2 regions of the Priestia filamentosa genome follow, and region 2 is predicted to be linked to the other one. Evidence: a T-box and tRNA genes for the amino acid it is inferred to sense, from the RefSeq annotation. Region 2 holds a T-box; the other holds one or more tRNA genes.
The links. The T-box of region 2 lies ahead of serS (serine--tRNA ligase). A T-box ahead of a tRNA ligase gene usually reads a tRNA of that ligase, here a tRNA-Ser.
Positions count from the first base shown of each region.

Region 1: it encodes a tRNA-Ser, which carries the amino acid that the T-box ahead of serS (serine--tRNA ligase) is inferred to sense. The anticodon was not compared.

Region 1 is NZ_FXAJ01000001.1:385,368-388,647, forward strand. It holds gene B9N79_RS02050 (Na/Pi cotransporter family protein) at 1-817, shown strand, start outside; tRNA gene B9N79_RS02055 (tRNA-Asn) at 946-1,020, shown strand; tRNA gene B9N79_RS02060 (tRNA-Met) at 1,024-1,097, shown strand; tRNA gene B9N79_RS02065 (tRNA-Ile) at 1,122-1,198, shown strand; tRNA gene B9N79_RS02070 (tRNA-Ser) at 1,210-1,302, shown strand; gene sodA (superoxide dismutase SodA) at 1,511-2,116, shown strand; gene B9N79_RS02080 (MFS transporter) at 2,268-3,280, shown strand, end outside.
Region 2 is NZ_FXAJ01000018.1:7,955-11,234, reverse strand. It holds gene pdxS (pyridoxal 5'-phosphate synthase lyase subunit PdxS) at 1-596, shown strand, start outside; gene pdxT (pyridoxal 5'-phosphate synthase glutaminase subunit PdxT) at 612-1,199, shown strand; T-box leader at 1,255-1,470, shown strand; gene serS (serine--tRNA ligase) at 1,534-2,808, shown strand; tRNA gene B9N79_RS25325 (tRNA-Ser) at 2,993-3,085, shown strand; gene B9N79_RS25320 (deoxynucleoside kinase) at 3,219-3,280, opposite strand, start outside.

The DNA.
Region 1 (3,280 bases), on a different contig from region 2:
AGTTTCTTTTCACCTCAATGGAGCAATTACAATTGCTGTTGCCCACGCTGTTTTTAATATTTTCAACACACTTCTTTGGCTCCCATTTGTAGGCGTACTCGTATATTTAGTTACAAAAGCTTTTCCAGAAAGAAATACCTTTGTAACTCAAAATCAGGGATATCTTGATAGACAGTTTATTGAGCAAGCCCCAACAGTTGCCCTGAGTCAAGTACAAAAAGAAATTATTGAAATGAGTCATCTTTTATTAAAAAACTTTGTACAAGCTTACAGCTATTTAAGTACGAGAGATCGTATACATGCTCAAGAAGTCGTAAATCTAATGGAAATATTAGAAAACAAGGAAAGAAAAATAAAAGCGTATTTTCTCCTGTTATCTGAGAATGCTTTATCAACGCTTGAGAGTGAAGATTATTTTAGGCTCCAAGAAGAAGTGCATTATTTAAAAAGAATAGGAGCTCATTGTGAGAATATTACGGAATTTGTGGATTATCAATTGGCTAATAAAGTCTTTTTTACAAATGAGGCTTCTTCAGATTTAGAAGAAATGTTCCAAAGTACTTCAAAAGCCCTTTCTGAAACAATAAAAGCTTTGGAAAGTAAAAACATAAAAAGCGCCCGCGGCGTTCTTGAAATTGAAGATCGGATTGACCGAATGGAAAGGGTACTGCGCAAAAAGCATATTCTACGTTTAAATAAAGGAGAATGTTCAGGAGCAGCTAGTATCTTATTTGTGGATATTATTAATAATTTGGAGAGAATTGGAGACTATGCTGAAAAACTATCTCAGCACATTTTAGAACAAAATAACTCTTAATCGTTAAGGGTGAGAGTGGAATGGAAAATAGAAAGCTATCATCCTTAACTTTAACTTTATTTTTTTCTTAGAAAACGATTGACAAAAGATTGTCTTGATGATAAATTAGATATTGTCCTATTTAATGTTCCACAGTAGCTCAGTGGTAGAGCTATCGGCTGTTAACCGATCGGTCGTAGGTTCGAATCCTACCTGTGGAGCCATTTGGCGGTGTAGCTCAGCTGGCTAGAGCGTACGGTTCATACCCGTGAGGTCGGGGGTTCGATCCCCTCCGCCGCTATTGTTTTATTATAGTATTCATAATGGACCCTTAGCTCAGCTGGTTAGAGCAGACGGCTCATAACCGTCCGGTCGCAGGTTCGAGTCCTGCAGGGTCCACCATAATTTTAAGTGGAGGAATACCCAAGTCCGGCTGAAGGGATCGGTCTTGAAAACCGACAGGGGTGTCAAAACCCGCGGGGGTTCGAATCCCCCTTCCTCCTCCATACATATAACATTAACAAGTTTTCTGCATAGCAGAAAACTTTTTTTGTTTAGTCGTATAAAAATCGGGTAAAAGGTAAATATAAACTCGTTGTTTCAGCAAGAAGAAAATCATTTTAATTGAAACAATAGGGTATATTTGCTATTCTAAAGCTAACGGAGCAATTTTTGCTACCACAAATTTTACATAATCTAAAGGAGGAATTTTTCATGGCACATGAATTACCACAATTACCTTACGCGTATGACGCACTTGAACCACATATCGACAAGGAAACAATGAACATTCACCATACGAAACACCACAACACATATGTAACGAAGTTAAACGATGCAATCAAGGGTACTGATCTTGAGTCTAAAAGCATTGAAGAACTAGTATCAAACTTAGACGCTGTACCTGAAAACATTCGTACAGCTGTACGCAACAACGGTGGTGGACATGCTAACCACAGCCTTTTCTGGACAATCCTTTCACCAGAAGGTGGCGGTGAGCCAACTGGCGAATTAGCAGATGCAATCAACAAAAAGTTTGGAAGCTACGAGAAATTCCAAGAAGAATTCGCAGCAGCTGCAGCAGGCCGCTTCGGTTCTGGTTGGGCTTGGCTTGTTGTAGATAACGGCGAAGTTGCGATCACAAGCACTCCAAACCAAGATTCACCGCTTATGGAAGGTAAAACACCTGTTCTAGGCTTAGACGTTTGGGAGCATGCTTACTACTTAAACTACCAAAACCGTCGTCCAGACTACATTTCAGCATTCTGGAATGTTGTAAACTGGGACGAAGTATCAAAACGCTACGAAGCAGCAAAATAAGAGAAACGCTTCTAATAAAAAGCTCGGAGACAAAATGTCTCCGAGTCTTTTTATTAGAGAAGTGATATTCCTTTGTTCAAAATTACATTATGTAGTATAACTCTTTTATCTTTTGCCAAACTAGGGGTAGAAGAGAAAAGGAGTTTTACGTATGGCAGTTTTGAAAAAAGTGTTTGGAGATGTTGAAGTTACGAAAGATCTTTTGCTTCTTTTAACGGTTGGAGCTCTTTATTCACTTGCAATATCATTATCCAATACGTTCGTAAACGTCTATTTATGGAAGCAATCAGGGCAGTTTTTAGATCTCGCGCTCTACAACTTAGCCATTGTGATTTTTCATCCTTTGACATTTGTTGTAGCAGGGAAGCTTGCTAAGAAAGTGGATCGAGTTATTGTCTTAAGACTAGGAGTATCATTTTTAGCAGTCTTTTATATTACGGTCTTACTTGTTGGGAACAATGCTTCATCGCTCCTTTTACTCTTAGGGGCTCTACTTGGAATTGGCTATGGATTTTACTGGCTTGCTTTTGATGTATTAACATTTGAGATTACAGAACCTGAAACAAGAGATTTTTTTAACGGATTTATGGGGATATTGAATTCATTCGCAGGAATGATTGGTCCTATTGTAGCAGGATTGATTATCTCGTCTTTCATTAAAATGACGGGATATAAAATTATCTTTTTTACTTCTTTATTTCTATTCCTAAGCGCTGTTGTGTTAAGTTTCTTTCTTAAAAGAAGAGAAGCAGAAGGAAAGTATCGCTTTAAAGAAGTACTTGCCGAACGAAAAAAGAATCGAAACTGGCGTCTTATTTTATATGCACACCTTTTTCAAGGAATCCGAGAAGGAACCTTTATTTTTATTATCTCTGTTCTTGTTTTTATTACGACAAACAGTGAGCTTGCGCTAGGAACATTTGGTCTTGTTAATTCTGCCGTCGCTTTTGTGGGCTATTATTTAGCATCACGATTTATAAAGAAGAAGCATCGATACAAGTCAATCTTAGCAGGTGGACTTTTGCTATATGCTTCTGTCTTTTTAATTATTTTTAAAGTAACATATGTTAAATTGTTATGCTATGCTGTTTGCATTGCAATCGGATATCCGCTTTTACTTGTTCCTTATATGTCGATTACATTTGACGTAATTGGAAGGGCCGA
Region 2 (3,280 bases):
GAGTTGACTATATTGATGAAAGTGAAGTATTAACTCCTGCAGATGAAGAGTTTCATTTGTATAAGAGTGACTTCACTGTACCATTTGTTTGTGGATGTCGTGATTTAGGTGAAGCAGCACGTCGTATTGGAGAGGGAGCTTCTATGCTTCGTACAAAAGGGGAGCCAGGTACAGGTAATATTGTAGAGGCTGTTCGTCATATTCGTAAGGTGAATGCTCAAGTTCGTAAGGTAGTAGGTATGAATGAAGATGAGCTAATGACAGAAGCTAAAAATCTTGGAGCTCCATTTGAACTTCTCCTTCAAATTAAGGAAGAGGGACGTCTTCCTGTTGTAAACTTCGCAGCAGGTGGTGTAGCTACACCAGCAGATGCAGCTCTTATGATGCAGCTTGGAGCAGATGGGGTATTTGTAGGTTCAGGAATCTTCAAATCCGACAATCCAGCTAAGTTTGCTCGTGCTATCGTGGAAGCAACAACACATTATCAAGATTATGAATTGATTGCAAGCCTCTCAAAAGGACTTGGTAATGCAATGAAAGGGATCGAAATCTCAACACTATTACCAGAAAATCGTATGCAAGAGCGTGGCTGGTAAGAAAGGTCTGGTTTTATGACAACAATCGGTATACTTGCTTTGCAAGGTGCAGTAAGAGAACATGCAAAGGCTTTTGAACGTGCTGGAGCAGAAGTTGTTTTAGTAAAAAAAGTCGAACAGCTAGAAAGTATCGATGGTCTTGTACTTCCAGGTGGAGAAAGTACAACAATGAGACGCCTTATTGATAAGTATGGGTTCATGGAGCCGCTAAAAGCATTTGCTGCTCAAAAAAAACCTATGTTTGGCACATGTGCTGGCTTGATCTTATTAGCTAGTGATCTTGTTGGTTATAGTGAACCACACCTAGGAGTGATGGATATTAAAGTGGAACGCAATTCTTTTGGACGTCAAAGGGAGAGCTTTGAAGCTGCATTATCTATTAAAGGTGTTGGAGAAGACTTTATTGGAGTCTTTATCCGTGCTCCACATATTGTGGAAGTTGGACAAGATGTTGAAGTGTTAGCAATGCATGGAGACCGAATTGTAGCAGCTCAGCAAGGTTCATTCCTAGGCTGTTCTTTCCATCCAGAGTTAACAGATGATTATCGCCTTGCACAGCATTTTGTACAAATGGTGGAAGCATCTTCAAAAGAGACAGTATAAAAGCATTGCAACAAGTTAAAACTTATAGTACATTATGATGTATAAGTTGAATATAGCTAGCACGTTGAAGGGAAATAGTAATAAGACTCTTATCTTTAAGAGAGCTAGTGGTTGGTGCAAACTAGTAGATAAAGCTTATGAATCCATCCTGGAGTGAATTGTTGAACAATGCAGTAGGCAATTGCGGTGTTAAACCGTTATTTTATAAAGTGGTAAGAGACATCAGTCTCTTTCAACTAGGGTGGCAACGCGGGTAACTCTCGTCCCTTACATATAATGTAAGGGACGAGAGTTTTTTATTTGCCTTAATTATTAATGTAAAGGAGTTAAAAACATGTTAGATTTAAAATTTTTACGCAAAAATTTTCAAGAAGTGAAAGAAAAGCTTCAACATCGAGGAGAAGATTTAACAGATCTTGGAGCATTTGAAGAATTAGATAGCAAGCGTCGTGAGCTTATTGCTCAAACGGAAGAGCTTAAAAGTAAGAGAAACGAAGTATCACAGCAAGTAGCAGTGCTAAAGAGAGAGAAGAAAGATGCGGATCATCTTATTGCAGAAATGCGAGAAGTAGGAGATAAAGTAAAAGCTCTTGATGAAGAATTACGTTCTGTTGAAGAGAGACTTCAACAACTTCTTCTTTCTATTCCAAATGTTCCACATGAAACTGTGCCAGTTGGAGAAACAGAAGACGATAATGTAGAAGTAAGAGCGTGGGGGGAAGTTCCGCAGTTTGCATTTGAGGCAAAACCACATTGGGATTTAGCAACAGACTTAGAATTATTAGATTTTGAGCGTGCTGCTAAAGTAACTGGAAGTCGTTTTGTATTTTATAAAGGACTTGGAGCAAGACTTGAGCGAGCGTTAATTAACTTTATGTTGAACCTTCATATTGATGAGCATGGATATGAAGAAATCTTACCTCCATACATGGTGAATAGAGCAAGCATGACAGGAACAGGACAGCTTCCAAAGTTTGAAGAAGATGCATTTCTAATCGAGAAGGAAGATTATTTCTTAATTCCGACCTCAGAGGTTCCTGTCACTAATCTTCATCGCGATGAGATCTTAAAAGGAGATCAGCTCCCAGTAAGCTATGCTGCATATAGCACATGCTTCCGTTCTGAAGCAGGTTCTGCAGGGCGTGATACACGTGGTCTTATCCGTCAACATCAATTCAATAAAGTAGAACTTGTTCGTTTTGTTAAACCTGAAGATTCTTATGAAGAACTCGAAAAATTAACAGGTCATGCTGAAAAGGTACTTCAGCTTCTAGGTCTTCCATATCGCGTTATGAGCATGTGTACAGGTGATCTAGGTTTCACAGCAGCTAAAAAGTATGATATTGAAGTATGGTTACCAAGCTATGGAACATATCGTGAAATCTCTTCTTGTTCAAACTTTGAAGGTTTCCAAGCACGTCGTGCAAATATTCGTTTCCGTCGCGAAACAAACGGAAGACCTGAGCATGTGCATACGCTAAATGGATCTGGTCTTGCAATTGGGCGTACTGTTGCAGCTATTTTAGAAAATTATCAACAAGAAGATGGTTCTATTATAATTCCAGAAGTGTTACGTCCATACATGGGAAATCGATCTGTGATTAAATAATTTCTAAGAAAAGAGGCAAGAATAACTAACTATTTTCTTGTCTCTTTTTTAGAATAAAAAGATAGACTAGAGTTATCTTTTATAAGGAAGGTATAAATTAGTATTTTTCTAAAAAAATATAAAAAAATTGTATAAAATTGTTGACGAATGTAGAAAATGATGATATAGTTATTCTTGTCGAGACGGAGGAATACCCAAGTCCGGCTGAAGGGATCGGTCTTGAAAACCGACAGGGGTGTCAAAACCCGCGGGGGTTCGAATCCCCCTTCCTCCTCCATTATTACAAATTAAAGATAGCGCATATAAATTGGAGATTGGAACTCGTTACATATAATGTAACGAGTTTTTTGTATATTAAAGGGATAAAAAGATAAAGCATCCTATCAAGTATCAGGATGCTTTGTCTTTTTTTAATGATTATTTATAGTTTGAGATATTTTCTTTATAATGTTTTCAATAGAAGTTGGATCTT